Linked DNA regions of Gemmata obscuriglobus. The protein of the gene in region 1 interacts with the protein of each later gene in a pairwise test. Links are inferred from orthologs where the notes say so. Each region holds a gene or a part of one and is shown in the gene's direction. Other genes may lie near its edges.

What was found.
Region 2: the proteins of acpP (region 1) and GobsT_RS24105 interact in binary tests that used the Escherichia coli proteins (3 or more experiments, as listed by UniProt). The link is inferred for Gemmata obscuriglobus from one-to-one orthologs.

What each region holds. Positions count from the first base shown.
Region 1 is NZ_CP042911.1:1,309,617-1,317,191, reverse strand. The notes cover bases 2,493-5,200. They hold acpP (acyl carrier protein), read left to right. Parts: upstream 2,493-3,577; coding sequence 3,578-3,823; downstream 3,824-5,200. Other genes in these bases: fabF (beta-ketoacyl-ACP synthase II), read left to right, coding at 3,820-5,112; fabD (ACP S-malonyltransferase), read left to right, coding at 2,493-3,275. In the rest of the region: GobsT_RS05285 (hypothetical protein), read right to left, coding at 1-339; GobsT_RS05280 (HIT family protein), read right to left, coding at 359-862; rpmF (50S ribosomal protein L32), read left to right, coding at 1,041-1,238; phosphate acyltransferase PlsX, read left to right, coding at 1,242-2,249; more of fabD, read left to right, coding at 2,367-2,492; molybdopterin-synthase adenylyltransferase MoeB, read left to right, coding at 5,281-6,468; GobsT_RS05245 (hypothetical protein), read right to left, coding at 6,688-7,575. UniProt on the Escherichia coli protein: Carrier of the growing fatty acid chain in fatty acid biosynthesis.
Region 2 is NZ_CP042911.1:5,752,176-5,760,018, reverse strand. What follows is about bases 2,078-5,053. They hold GobsT_RS24105 (acyl-CoA thioesterase), read left to right. Parts: upstream 2,078-3,360; coding sequence 3,361-3,747; downstream 3,748-5,053. Other genes in these bases: GobsT_RS24090 (hypothetical protein), read left to right, coding at 4,960-5,053; GobsT_RS24095 (hypothetical protein), read left to right, coding at 4,428-4,940; GobsT_RS24100 (MotA/TolQ/ExbB proton channel family protein), read left to right, coding at 3,901-4,431; GobsT_RS24110 (S26 family signal peptidase), read left to right, coding at 2,078-3,291. Also shown: GobsT_RS24115 (S26 family signal peptidase), read left to right, coding at 1-1,372; more of GobsT_RS24110, read left to right, coding at 1,465-2,077; more of GobsT_RS24090, read left to right, coding at 5,054-5,610; GobsT_RS24085 (GTPase domain-containing protein), read left to right, coding at 5,693-7,843.

The sequences.
Region 1 (7,575 bases):
GTAGCCCTGGTGGTCATCCGGGTTGTCGTCGTTCACGTAGCCCCGCCAGAGTGCGAAGTTAAGCGCCGGGAACAGGTATTGGTGCCTTCCCGGCGGGTAATCGTCCGGGTTTAACTCTTCGAGCCGCACGATTTCGGCAACCACCTCCGTTGCCGGGACCTCGAACACGTCGACGCCGCGGTACGCTGCGCACACCCGCTTGCTCACTTGGATGAACGCCACCACCGGCGGCGCGCCCCGCCAATCGGTTTGCATGCCCGGCTCACGGAGCCACTCGGCCTCCTCCTGCGACATCCCGAGGCGCACCCTTCCGATGCGGACATGCGGTACGATTTCCATGCTCCCCCCCCGGCCCAACTCACACCTTCGCCAGCTCTTCCGCGAGGAGATCGTACAGCGCGTCCAGCGATTGCGAAATGACGTGCGTGTCGCCGGTCACGGCCATGAAGTTCTGGTCGCCGTTCCACCGCGGGACGACGTGCCAGTGCAGGTGTCCAGGCACGCCCGCCCCGGCGGGGCGCCCCAGGTTCAGCCCCACGTTAAACCCGTCGGCGTTCATCCGCTTCTCGATGACGCCCATGAACCAGCGCATCACAAGCTGTAAGTCGAGCAGCTCTTCGGGGGTGAGTTCGTCGAAGCGGCCCTTGTGCGCCAGCGGGCAGACGAGGAGGTGGCCGTTGTTGTACGGGAACCGGTTCAGCACCACGACGGACCGTTCCGTGCGGTGAACGACCAGGTTCGCCCGATCGTCGGCACCGGTCCCGGCCGCGGCGCGGCAGAGGAAGCACGCGGGGCCGCCGTCGGGCTTCTCTTTGGGGCCGGTGATGTACGACAGCCGCCACGGCGCCCACAAGTGATCCATGCGCTCCCCCGCGAGAACCCGCGCGCCCCCTGTCCCGTGTGAGTCGGGGGCACTAACCTCATCCTACGGAGCTGTTCGGACGGTGCGTTTCTTGCGTGTTACGCTGGACTGTCGTTGTACGCGGTCCTAACATAGCCGTTCTTGATTAGGAACCAGACTACGACCGCGAGATAGCGTCATGGCAGTACCCAAGAGGCGGACCTCCCGCTCCCGTAAAGGCACGCGGCGCAGTCACCACGCCGTTGTGCCCGTCCAAATTCAATACTGCGCCCGGTGCAACGAGCCGGTGATGCCGCACCGCGTGTGCTCGAACTGCGGGTTCTATCAGGGCCGCGACGCCCTGCCCGTGGAAGAAGACGACAAGCAAGGGAAGTAAACCATGCGGATCGCCCTCGACGCGATGGGCGGCGATCACGGCCCGGCTCCGAACGTGGGGGGCGCCGCTCTGGCGCTCGCCTCGAACCCCGACCTCACCGTCGTTCTGGTGGGCGACCAAGGGCAGCTCGACCCGCTGCTCGCGGCGTCTCCATTGCCGGCGGGTAGGGTCGAGGTCGTTCACGCCGCGCAAGTGGTCGAGATGAAGGAGAAGCCCGCGGAGGCGCTGCGCCGCAAGCCGGACGCCAGCGTGTTCCGCGCCTGGAAGCTCCTCGCCGAAGGCAACGTGGACGGGCTGGTGTCGGCCGGCAACACCGGGGCGGTCGTCGCCGGCGGGGTGCTGTCGCGCCGCTTCCTGCCCGGGGTCCACAAGCCCGGGATCGCCACCGTGATGCCGACGGCCAAGGGCCGCTGCGTCATCATGGACGTCGGCGCCAACGTGTTCCCGAAGCCGCGCCACCTGCTCCAGTACGGGGCGATGGGGAGCGTCTTCGCGAAGCACGTGCTGAACATCGAGAAGCCCTCCCTCGGTCTGATGAACGTGGGCGAGGAAGAGGGCAAGGGCCACGAGCTCGTCCAAAAGACTTACGAGCTGTTCCGCAACAGCCCGCTGAGCGAGCGGTTCGTCGGGAACATTGAGGGCCGCGACATCCACCGCGGCGCGGTCGACGTGGTGGTGACCGACGGGTTCACCGGCAACGTCGTGCTGAAGCTCAGCGAGGGCGTGCTGGAGTTCGTCGTCGGGCTCATCAGCCACGAGGTCATCGGCACGCTGTCCGCCGAACGCGATCAGGCGGCGCTGGCGCTGAAGACGCTGCTGGCGAAGTACCACTACAGCGCGGTCGGCGGCGCCCCGCTGCTGGGGGTCGAGGGCGTCTGCATCATCTGCCACGGCTCGTCCAAGGACAAGGCCATCGCGAGCGCCCTGGGCGTCGCGGCGCTCAACGTCCGGGTGAAGCTGAACGAGAAGATCGTCGCCGAACTCGCCGCGCTGCCCAAGGGCGACGAGTGAGTCCTGATGGCGGAGCGCGTTTCGGCCGTTCCGCCTATTTTTGTTTCTGGTGGTGCGGCCGCCCCGATATGAGCAGTCACTGATTCCAACGGGCGCGGCCGGAGAGCGAGTTTCCCCATGCCACGCACGGCCTTTCTGTTTCCCGGTCAAGGCGCGCAGACGGTCGGCATGGCCGGGGCGCTGTGCCAGTCGCTCCCGGCGGCGCGCGACCTGTTCCGCCGCGCGTCCGAGATCCTCGGGTACGACCTGCTCGACGTGTGCGTCGGCGGCCCGGCCGAGAAGCTCAACGCGACCGACGTGAGCCAGCCCGCGATCTTCGTGGCGAGCCTGGCGGCCCTGGAGCAGCTCCGCGCGACCGAGCCCGACGCGTTCGGCGGCGTGCACGCGACCGCGGGGCTGAGCCTCGGCGAGTACACCGCACTCGCCTTCGCGGGCGCCCTCTCGTTCGAGGACGGCGTGCGGCTCGTGCAGGCTCGCGGCCGCGCGATGCAGGACGCCGCCGTCGCCACCCCGTCCGGCATGATTTCCGTGCTGGGGATGGAGGTGCCGGAGGTCGAGGCGCTCGTGAGCGAGGCCCGCGGCGCCGACACGCTCGAGGTCGCGAACCTGCTCTGCCCGGGCAACACGGTGATTTCCGGCGCGCTGGCCGCGCTCGACCGGTTCGAACAGTTGTGCGTCCAGAAGGGCGGCATCCGCACCGTCCGGCTGGCCGTCGCGGGCGCGTTCCACACGCACCTCATGAGGCCCGCGGACGAGAAACTCGCCGCGGCGCTCGCGGGGGCCAACCTGGGGGCGCCCCAGGTGCCGGTGTGGTCGAACGTCGACGCCCGGCCGCACGCCGACCCCGCCGAGATCCGCGGGCTGCTGGTCAAGCAGGTGCTGTCGCCGGTGCGCTGGGAAGAGACCATGCGCGGGCTGCTGGCCGAAGGCGTGGAGCGGTTCTACGAGATCGGGCCGGGGCGGGTCCTCGCCGGTCTCCTCAAGCGGTTGCACCGAAAAGCCGATATCCGAAACGTTGCGGCGTAACCGCGGAGTGAACAGGAAAAAAGCAACGAAGGCGGGACACGGCGCGAGGCGCTTCTTGCACTGTTTTCCCTTTCTCCTTTTGCCTTTTCACTTGCTCGTGAGCGCGGGCGGCCTTTTCTTTTGTGGGCCGCCTCAGTAGAGTTTCGATCGCCAGTCGCAGTGCTGGCGCCCGGGAAACGCTGACCCGTGGCGCGTGGGCCGCGCCGGCGCAATACAACAAGCGAGATGCTGCTGCGGGCCGGTCGGAGTTGGCCGGGCTGTGGGTGTCGCGGTGGCTCCACCACCGCCCGGAGGAACGAACCGTGTCCGTTGAGCAACGAGTCATCGACATCGTGAGCGAGCACTTCGCCTACGACAAAGAAAAGATCACCCGCAACACCACGTTCATCGAAGAGATCGGCGCCGACTCGCTCGACATCGTCGAGTTCGTCATGGAGCTGGAAGAAGAGTTCGACATCCAGATCCCGGACGACCAGGCCGAGAAGATCAAGACCGTCGGCGAAGCCGTGGACTACATCGACACCGCAATCAAGAACAAGCCACAGTGACTTCTTCCTTTCCCGCGACCCGCCGTCGGGTGGTGGTTACCGGGCTGGGCACGGTGAACCCCCTCGCGCTGAACGTGCCGGACTACTGGCGGGGCCTTCTCGCCGGGCAGAGCGGCATCGCGCCGATCACCCTCTTCGACACCGCCGCGTTCAAGCTGGTGAGCGGCACGGACGTGCCGTTCAAGGTCACGTTCGCCGGCGAGGTGAAGGGCTTCACCCCCGAACCCGTCATCGACACCCGCTCGGCGCGCCGGCTCGACCGGTTCACCCAGTTCGCGGTGGTCGCCGCGCACGAGGCGGTGAAGGAGAGCGGGCTCGACTTCGCCAAAGAGAACCCGTTCCGCTGCGGGTGCATCCTCGGCAGCGGGATCGGCGGCATGGCCGAGTGGGAGGACGGGCACCGCACGCTCATGGAGCGCGGCCCCGACCGGCTCGGGCCGTTCCTCATCGCGAAGATGATCGCGAACTCGGCCAGCGGCAACATTTCCATCCGGTTCGGGCTGCGCGGCCCGAACACGACCGTTTCGACCGCGTGTTCGTCCGCGGCGCACGCCATCGCCGACTCGGTGGCCGCGATCCGCAGCGGGCTCGCCGACGTGATGGTCTCCGGCGGCAGCGAGGCGGCGGTGACGCCGCTCGGGCTGGGCGGGTTCATCGCGTGCCGCGCGCTGTCCCAGCGGAACGACGACCCGAAGGCCGCGAGCCGGCCCTGGGACAAGGACCGCGACGGCTTCGTGCTGAGCGAAGGCGCCGGCATCCTCGTCCTCGAAGAGTACGAGCGGGCGAAGGCCCGTAACGCCACGATCTACGCCGAGGTGTGCGGCTCGGGCAACACCGCGGACGCGTTCCACATCACCGCCCCGCACGAAGACGGCATCGGCGCCGCGGAGGCGATGCGGGAGGCGGTGAAGGACGCCGGCTGGAACCTGGCCGACGTTGATTACATCAACGCGCACGGCACCAGCACCGGCCTGGGGGACGTGGCCGAAACGAAGGCCGTGAAGCTCGTGTTCGGCGAGCACGCCAAGAAGCTCATGGTGTCGAGCACCAAGAGCATGATCGGCCACCTGCTCGGCGCCAGCGGCGGCGTGGAAGCGGTCGCCTGCGCGCTGAGCATCAAGCACGGCGTGCTGCACCCGACGATCAACCTGAAGAACCAGGATGTCGAGGCGGGGTGCGACCTGGACTACATCCCCAACACGGCCCGCGAGGCCCGTGTGCGCAAGGTACTGTCGAACAGCTTCGGGTTCGGCGGCCACAACTGCTCGCTCGCGTTCGGCGCGATTTAGTGGGTGGGCCGCGAAGACAGATTGGCCACAAAAAAGCACAAAGGGCACAAAAGGAAACCAAGGCAGAAGAAGTGTTTGAACTCACTCTTCTGCCTTGGTTTCCTTTTGTGCCCTTTGTGCTTTTTTGTGGCCAATCTGCTTTTACTTACTGCTTTCGGAGAACCTTCAATGCCGCTTCCCGATCTGCTTAGCGGCCGCTGGGCCGACGTGTCCCTCACGCAGCCCGAGTTCGCCCGGTACTCGCGGCACGTGATTATGCCCGAGGTCGGGCTGGACGGGCAGCGGAAGCTCAAGGCCGCGAAGGTGCTCGTCATCGGCACCGGCGGGCTCGGCTCGCCGCTGGCGCTGTACCTCGCCGCGGCCGGGGTCGGCACGCTCGGGCTGGTCGATTTCGACGTGGTGGACACCTCGAACCTCCAGCGGCAAATCATCCACGGCACCGCGGATGTGGGGCGCTCGAAGTGCCAGTCCGCCGCCGACCGGCTGCGCGACGTGAACCCGGAGGTACAACTCGACCTCTGGGAGACGCAGTTCACCTCGAAGAACGCGCTCGACATCGTGAAGCACTACGACATCGTGGTGGACGGGACCGACAACTTCCCGACCCGCTACCTGGTGAACGACGCCTGCGTGCTGCTCAACAAGCCGAACGTGTACGGGAGCATCTTCCGGTTCGACGGGCAGGCGACGGTGTTCGACCCGCGCGTCGGCCCGTGCTACCGGTGCCTGTACCCCGAGCCGCCGCCCCCGGGCGAGGTGCCGAGTTGCGCCGAGGGCGGCGTGCTGGGGATTCTGCCGGGCGTGATCGGCTGCATCCAGGCGACGGAAACCATCAAGCTGATCCTGGGGATCGGCGAACCGCTCATCGGGCGTCTGTTGCACTACGACGCCCTCAACATGACGTTCAAGACGTACAAGATCCGGCGCGACCCCAAGTGGGCCGTCGGCGCCCCGCACCCCACGATCAAGGGGCTGATCGATTACGAAGAGTTCTGCGGCGTGCGGGGCGGCGCCACCGCCGCACAGCCCGCGCTCGGCGGCAGCGACATCACGCCGGAGCAGCTCAAGAAGCGGATCGACGCGGGCGAGAACCTGTTCGTCCTCGACGTGCGGAACCCGAACGAGTTCCAGATCTGCCGCATCCCCGGAACGGTGCTCGTCCCGCTCCCGGAACTGCCGTCGCGGCTGGCCGAGGTGCCGCAGGACCGCGAGGTGATCGTCCACTGCAAGAGCGGGATGCGGAGCCAGAAGGCGATCGACTTCCTGAAGGCGCAAGGCTACACGAAACTCGTGAACCTGACCGGCGGCATCCTGGGCTGGGCCGACAAGGTCGATCCGGGGATGCCGCGGTACTGATTGCTGTGGGCGGCGTGGGTGCAGTGTCCAGCACGCGGCCGGAGATGTTTGTAACGTGTCGGAACGAGCCGCGACGGCCAGGGAGCGGGTAACGTATTCCGCTCCCTGACCGTCGCGGCTCGTCAAAGTGTCGCGCAACCCTGAGGGCCTGCGGAGCGCGCCACCCGCCTGCTGACGCAGGCGGTTCGACAAGCGCCGGCTAACCGCCCGGGGCCGGCGTCATTTCTTCGGCGGGGCGGGAACCATGTTCACTTCGACGGTCTTGCCCGCGACCACTTCCACGATCCGGCGTTCGTCGCCGAGGCGAACTTCGTAGCGCCCAGGCCCGAGGTTCTTCACCAGGGCTTTGCCCGCCACGATGTCGGCGTTCGCGCGGGCCGTCATCACGGCGAAGCCCTTGAACAGTTCCGGGAGCAGCGGCTCGGCGCTCGCGTCGTCGGCCGGCGCCAGCATCACCGTGCCCTTCGCGTCCGCGGCGGCGGTCACTTCCAGGCCGCCGGTTTTGGTGACGTCGAGCGTCAGGCGCTCGGTCAGCATCCCGTTGGCGGGCACGTTGAGCCACTTCCACACCACCGGGCCGCCCGCGGTCGCCGCGGCGATCAGGTACCGCCCCGGCTCGATCCGGGTGTGCTCGAACTTCACCGGCGCGCCCTTGAACTCGACCTGCGACTCCGGGAAGAACACCGAACTGTTGTTCGGCAGGAACGCGGCGCACGCGCACCGCACCGGCGTACCCGGCGCGGCCCCCATCACCGCGACCTCGCCGACAATGAACGGGGCGTCGTCGGCGCCCGGGGGCTCCTCCGCGAGCCGGAAATACTCCGCGTCGAACGTGCCGGCCAGTACCGTCTGGTCCTTGTCCGGCAGCGACACGTACACCTTGCCGGTCACCTTGCCGTTCTTGCGTGCCCCGAGGTCGAGCGTTAGCGCGTAGCCGTTCGGCTGCGAGAGGATGGGCTGCCCCTTCACCTCCACCCACACCTCCGGCCCGGCGTCCTTCGGGTCCACTTTCCAGCTCCGCCCCGTGATCGGCGGCGGCGTGGGCTGGCCCGGGACCCGCGGCGCGAGCCGGAGCGTTACCGACCGCTCGAGCGGTTGCATCGTGTC
Region 2 (7,843 bases), 4.4 Mb from region 1 along the record:
TCGCACTGCGGCGCTTGAGCCGTTCGGCGTCCCGACCGGCAGCATGTCGCCGGCGCTCAGCGGGCACCACCGCGACGGCTTCTGCCCGCGGTGCGGCGCGACGGCGCGCGTCGGGCGCCCCAGTTCCGGCAGCGAAACCGAACACTTCCTCAAGGTGCTCTGCTGGAACTGCGAGCAGACGCTCTCGCTGGCCGCGGCCCGCGAGTTGAGCGGCGACCGGCTCCTGGTGGACAAGAACGTCTACGACCTGCGCGCGCCGCGGCGCTGGGAGATGGTCGTTTTCCGGTGCCCGAACCCGAAGCGGTCGGAGTTCGGCAAACCCTACGTCAAGCGCCTCGTGGGGCTACCCGGTGAGGTGATCACCATCCGCGACGGCGACGTGTACGCCAACGACGTGCTGGTACGCAAGGGACTGGCCGAACTCCGGGAGACTCTCGTTCCGGTGTTCGACATGAACTTCGCGCCCAAGCCCGACGGGTGGAGCGCGCGGTGGCTGGTCGAACCGGGCGACCCGCGGCTTCCGCACGGCGCCAGCGCGGCGAGCGGCCCCGTAATCGAGGACGGGGCGCTGGTCCTCGACGCTTCCGACGGCCCGCAAGCGGTCGCCGCGGTGCGGTATCGGCACTGGAACCTGGACGCGCGCGACTCCGAGCCGGTGCGCGTGTGGAACGCGTACAACGGATACCCCATCCGCCGCGACCGCGAGCCGGCCGCGCACGACTTCTACCTCACGTGCGAGGTCGAGGTCGCCGCCGCGGTCGGCGCGCCCGGGGACGCGGCGTTCGAGTGCCGGCTCTCCGACGGCGCCGATGTCGTAACGGCGGAGCTCGGCGTCGGCGCCCGCGGGGCGGGGCAGGCTCGGCTCGTTCAGGAGGGCCGCGGCGGGTTGGGCATTGCGGGCGGTGTCTCGCTCACCCCCGGCAACAAGCACCGGCTCGAGTTCGCCTTCGTTGACCGCCGGGTCACCCTTGCGCTCGACGGGCGGATGGTCATTCCCCCGGCAGATCTGGACCCCGTTGGGAAGCCCCGATCGCCGGAGTCGCGTCCCGTCCGCCGGATCGCCGCGCGGGGGTGCAAGGTGATCGTTCGCGACCTGAAGCTGAGCCGTGACATCCACTACACGACCACCGACGAGCGCGACCACGGGAGCCGGCCGGCGCGGCTGGGCCGGCACGAGTATTTCGTACTCGGCGACAACACCCAGAGTTCCGAAGACAGCCGGAAATGGCCCAACCCGGGCGTGCCGGAGGACGCGTTCATCGGTAAACCATTCCTGATTCACCAACCGCTCCGGCTGAGTCGGGTGTCGGTCGGCGGGCGTGATCACGTGTTCCAGTCGCTCGACTGGTCCCGCCTCCGGTGGCTGCACTGACAGGCTCCCCAACCGCGGGCCACCGCGCAGAAATTGACCGCCCGCGCCAGCGAATACCGAACGACGCTCGCTCTGCTCGTACCGAGGCCCGCATGCCAACCGCGACCGCCGATCCCGCCAAGACCGCCGAAGACGAGAAGAAAAAGGCGCACCGCGATCCGGCCCGTGAGGTCGTCGAGACGATCGTATTCGTCGTCGTTCTGGTTCTCTTGCTGAAGCTGTTCATCACCGAAGCGTTTGTCATCCCCACCGGGTCGATGGCTGAAACGCTTTACGGCTATCAGAAGATTATACCCTGTCCGAAGTGCGGCCACACGTTCCCGCTCAACTCGCATAGCGAGGTCGAGGGAGACGCGCCGGACAACCCGCTACAGAACCGAAAGCTCGTGCGGCTCACGCATTACGTGTGCCCCAACTGCCGGCACCGGGGGCAAATCGATGACCTCCCGGAGTGGCCGCGTAACAACAGCGGTGACCGGGTGCTGGTGCTGAAACCGCTCTACCACCTCCGTGAACCCGAACGTGGCGACGTGGTGGTGTTCAAGTACCCGGAGGCGCCGCAGACGCAGCAGACGGCCCAGAACTACATCAAGCGGATGATGGGCTCCGGAGGGGAAACCTTGGCCGTCCACCGCGGCGACCTGTATGTCACGTCGTCGTTGTCGTACCCCGTCCCGGACGCGCCGAAACTGGACTGGTGGCAGCCCCGGTTCCGGCACCGGAACAGCCCGCAGGCGGTCGCGCGGTTCGAGGCGTCGCGGAACGCCGGCTTCCCCCCCCACATTGACGGCGGCTTCCGGATCGTGCGGAAAGAGGAAGGGCAGTTGCTCGCGGACCGCCGAATCGTCTGGGACAACGACCGACAGCCGGAGGACATCGCACAACTGGCCCGACCGCGGTGGCACGCGCCGGAGCGGCCCGAGGCGTGGACCACCGACGCGCCGACTGCCCCACGCGCGTTCGCTCACAAGGGCGACAGCTTGGACTGGCTCCGGTACCGGCACTCCCGCACCGAGTGGCGGGTCGGGGAGCGCGGCCGGGGTGTGGACGATGACGACGCCAGGCACCTCCGGGGCGAGTGGCCGACCGACAAGGCCAAGGTCACCGACCGGCTCATCGACAACTTCCTGGGTTACAACGTCAGCCGCCCCACCGAGTCCGACGAGCAACTCTGGGTCGGCGACCTGATCTTGGAGTGCGAGGCCGAGTTGGCGCCCGGTGCCGAGGTCTCCCTGGAACTGTCGCGCGGAATGGACCGGTTCCGCGCCACCTTCGGCAACGGGAAGGTCACACTCACGCGGTCCGGTGGCCAGAACGCCGAGCTGAGCGCTCGGCCTTGCGCGGTGACCGCCGGGACGCACCGGCTCCGGTTCGCCAACGTGGACGCCCGGCTCTGGGTGTGGGTGGATGGTCAGCGGATCGACTTCGGCGGCGCCGCCGATTACGAGCGCACGCCGCTCAAGGAGACCGATTACGACGAGTTCGACACCAACAGAGAGGGGTGGATTAGGGCCAACGACGTGGAGGCGCCGGCCGGGATCGGTGCGAAAGGCGGGGCCACAGTCCGGCACATCACCCTGCACCGCGACATTTACTACACCTGGAACCGCGATCAGAGCTCCAAGTACGCGGACCCGGACGCCAGCCCGCTGCCGCTCAGCCTGCGGTCGCCCGCGGGTTCCGGTCCGTCGCCCAACTACAACGAGGGCGACATCTACTATGTGCAGCCCGGGCACTACTTCTGCATGGGCGACAACAGCGCGGCCAGTTCCGACAGCCGCTCCTGGGGGACCGTCCCCGACCGACTCATGTTGGGAAAGGCGGTGTTCGTGTTCTTCCCGTTGTACCTCGACTGGAAGCTCGGCTGGCCGCCGGTCCGACCGACCCCGGGAAAGAACCGCGTCGGGTTCATCAAGTAATCGCCCGCGCCGCCGGGCGACGGGGCGCGTGACTGGCCCGGCCCGAGCGGGCCGTTTGTGAGGTCCGAGATGCTGACCGGTGAAATTCAGATCCGCGTGCGTTATGCGGAGACCGACCGCATGGGGCTGCTGCACCACGCGAACTACCTAGTGTACTTCGAGCAGGCCCGCACGGAACTGCTCCGCGCGCGGCAGGAGTCGTATAAGGAACTGGAAGACCAGGGGTTCTTTTTGGTCGTGGCGAAAGCCGAGGTGAAGTACAAGAGCCCGGCGCACTACGACGACGTGCTCACGATCCGCACCACGGTGACCCGCACCTCGCCGGTGCGCCTCGAGCACAAGTACGAGGTGTTCCGGGGCGCCGTCCTGATCGCAGAGGGGCTCACCACACTCGCGTGCGTTGGCCGTGACGGCAAGCTCCGTGAGATGCCCGCATGGCTTGCGGAGGCGAAGTGATGCGCAACCGGACGCGTTGACGGACCCGCCAAGATAAACAGTAACAAAAAAGACGTCCCTTGCCTTCACGCCCCCGTTTATCCTGGCGGGCCTGTCGACTACCGTTAATGCGTTCACGGCCGGAGGAATCGGCCGCTCGCGAGGGGAGGTTCCGTGCGCCGGCTCTGGATCCATCAGGTGCTGCCGTTGGTGTTCGCCGCGGTCCCGGTGCTGACGGCGGCTCTGGTGTTTGTGGCGGTGCCCTCCGACGCGCGCCGCGACTACCTCGCGCGAGTCGCCGAGTCCCCCATCGACTGGATCATCATCGCCATCGGGTTCACCCTTTTCACCGTGCAAACGGCGTTCGCGTGGCGCGCGCTGCGGTGGCAGGAAACGGACTTCGACCTGCGGGCCGACCGCTGGCTCGGGAACCTGTGCCAGGCGGCCGAGTGGTTCCCGCTGCTGGGGCTAATCGGCACCGTCGCGGCGATCCTGCAAACCTTTAACTCGATCACCCCCGGCGCCAACCCGACCCCGCAGGAGATCATTCGCAAATACGCGCCCGCGATCACCGCCACCGGCGGAGGGCTGTACATGGCGTTCATCAACATACTGCCGGTGTGGGTGGTCACCATCGGTCGGGACCTGATCCGCTCGCTGGCGGGCACGCCGGCCCCTGTTGAGTCGCGCGAGGGAAAGTCGTGATCGCGCCGCCCCGCCGCGCCGTGACGCGGTTCTTTGTGCCGTTCATCGACGTGCTAATCCTGCTGTTCGGGATCTTCCTGTTGATGCCGTTCGTGGGCGGCACCCAGTCGGCCGACGTGCCGGAGGAGAAGGCCGCACCACCGAAAGAGTCGCTTTCCGCGGACGTGCGCGAGCTCCAGCGGCAACTGACGGAGGCCCGCGACCGGCTGCTGCGCATGGAAAAGGCCGCTCAAGCACGCGTCACAGACCGGCTGGTGGTCCGGGTGCTGCACACCGACCGCAAGGACGGCACGCTCTACTATTTCGACCCCGACCGGCAGGAGATTCGCACCGAAGCCGACGCCCAGCGCCTCATCGCCCACCAGAAAACGCTGGCGAGCAAGTCTGGCGGGGTGAAGGACGTGTTCTTCCTGATTCTGTACCCCCAGAACCCGAGCGGGTTCCCGACTAAGAAGCAGGAAGATCAGATCCACCACTGGTTCCGCGACGTGCCGCACGAGTTCCAGTAGCGCCGCGCCCGAGGTCCCCATGCTCGACACACTCCTGGCCGACGGCATCGCGTCCGCGGCGTCGAACAAACTGGCCGAGTTCGTCATCAAAGCGCTGGCCGTCGGCGGCGGCTTCCTGGCCGGCTACGTCGGCGGCCGGCTGATCGCTTGGGCACTCGACCGGTGGGTGTTCGCGCACAAGGCCCCGGCGCAACTCAAGAGCCTCTGCGGACTGCTGTGCGGCGTGCTGGCGGCGATCGTCGTGGCGTTGATCGTATTCGGGTCCGGCGGCAGCGGACTGTTCGGCGGTGGGGGCGGGGGCGAGCTGAAAAGCACCGGAGACGATCAGAACCGGCAGCAACAACCCACGGCACCTCCGAAGGACGATAAGAAAACCGAGCCGCCGAAAATCGAGCCGAAGGTCGAACCGAAACCCACTCCGGGTGACGTGCGCGTTTCGATCCTCAGCGGCGCGGACGTGAGTGACGCCAAGTTCTACGTGTTCGACGGTGACCCGACGCCGCGTACGCTCGACGAACTGAAGAAAGCTGTCGCCGAGCGCCCGAAGGACAAGCCCGCGCCGGTACTGGTGTTTCGGTTCGCCAAGGACCGCTTGTCTACCACCCACCCCGAAATGAAGCGGCTCACCGCGTGGGTGCAAGAAGCGGGCATTCAAAACAGGTTTGAGTAACATGAGATGTCGGGGCGTGGCCCCGACCGATGCCGCGAACCGACCACCCGTAACGCGGCCACCACGGACGGAGGTTACGCGCGTGGCCTCGCACCCCGGCAGTCTACCGCTCGATGCTCCCCGTGTGCTGCTGTTTGGGCACCGCGGCGCGGGCAAATCCGCGCTGATCGGCGCGCTAATGCGCGCCGGCGAAGTGCAGGGCGAAACTCTCCGCGGGGAGGTAGTACCTACTTCGCCCGAACTGCCACTCATACGCGACGCCGCTTACAGCGGCACGCTCGAATCCAGCTCTGCCGAGCTGACGAGTTTTACCGTCCGGCTACGCCCCTGGCGGGTCGGCACGCGGGCCGTTTCGGACCCGCTCACGGTGATCCTTGATGACTGCGACGGCAAGGCCGCCGAAGACCTGATCCGACACTCCGAGCCGATCACCCAGCGTCACCCCGACAGCGAACTGGCCCGCGCGGTGGTCGAGACCGACGCCATCGTGCTCCTCGTCGATGCGGCCAGCACCCGGGCGCAACTGGCGGAAGCGTTCAAGGCGTTCGACGCGTTCCTCACAACCGTCGAACGGGCGAAAACAGACGCGCGGACGGTCGGCGGGTTCCCGGTGTTCCTGGTCCTAACGCAGTGCGACAGACTGGCTCAGAAGGGTGACACACGTCGGGAGTGGGAGGCCCGCGTTGCGGACCGCGTCGATTACGCCTGGGCGGAGTTCGACGAGTTCCTCAAAGAGGCCGACCACGGCGACGCCCCGGCGGCTCCGTTCCTCTCATTCGGGAGCATCGACCTGACGGTGGCCGCGGTCGCGCTCCGCCCCCCGCCGCTGCTCGAAGCGCCGACGCCTGCGGACGAACCCTATCTTGTGGCGGAACTGTTCCGCGACTGTTTCGCGGCCGCCAAGGCGCACCACGAGCGGCACCGCCGGTCCGAGGCCCGGCTCTGGTGGACCGTGCGCGCCGCACTTACCGCGCTGTGCTTCCTCGTCCTGGCGTTCGGGTCGATCGCGCTGTTCCCGCCCCAGGGTAGCGCGCCCGATCTCGCGGCGCGGGTCGACGACTACGAGCTACACGAACCCCCGGCGGCGGTGCGCCTGTCCGACCCAGAACGTGACCGCAACCGCCAGACGTTGCGGCGGTTCGCCAACGATGCGGCGTTCCGCTCGCTCTCGAACGACCGGCGAGGGTTCGTCGAGAGCCGGCTAAAAGAGATCGACGACTACCTCGCGTACCGCGCGCGGCTGGCCGGCGCGACGGCGCCAGTGTCAGCCCGGAGCCTGCCCGATTTGGTACAGATCCGCGAAACACTGAAAACCGCGCTCGCCCTCCCGGGCGAATACTCCTGGGGGGAGACTGCGGCGGCACAGCTCCGTGACAAGTGGCTCGCCGACTGCGCCGCCCTCGAAGCGGCGCAGCAGGCGTGCGTGGACCGGTACCGTGATCGCGACCGCGCGGGCACGGAGCTGACGCTGAAGCGCACGTTCGACGCGGGCTGGATCCGCGACCTGGACGCGCTATTGACACGGGACACACAATCACCTTTTCCTCCCGAGGAACCGATCCCTGGTTCACCCGAACTCAAGCAGCCGCGCGGGGAGGCGATCACGTACCAGGTGCCGCTCGAATTCGACGAGGTGTACCGGGCGCGTCGGTATTGGGAGCAGACCCGCGACTTACTCGTTCACCTGCGCGACCTGCTCGACGCACTTGGGTTGGTGCGCGCTCCGGACCGACCGCCGGCGGTGCTGAGCCTGCCCGAGTCGGGCGGCGCCGACCCGGCAGAGCGACTGGCGACCCTCGCCCGAACTTACCCGCGACAGTCCGCCGATTATGCAGAGTGGGAAGCGTGGCGGTTTCCGGACCCGGTGCGCGGCGAGATCACCGGCCTGCTACAAACGTCGTTCGTAAACGGTGTTCGTCACACCCAAAAGCTGATGCGGGTCGAGGACACCCTTGCCGGCTGGAACGCATTGGGCGCCACGCTGGCGGAGCCACGGTTCCGCGATTGGGGCCGGTTCCTGCACCTCTTGGCGAAGTTGCAAAACCCGAACGTCCCTGACCCGGTCACTGAGTTGGCCGTGCTCCTGCGAGACCTTGACAAAAAGACGTTCGAGCTGGACCCGCGCGGCTTCGAACTGGCGGTTCCGCTCGACCTCACCTTCGAGCGAGTCGAGCCCGTCGGGCCGTTCACGATCACTGTGACCCACAGGGGGCAGGGGGCGACGGCAAAGTTC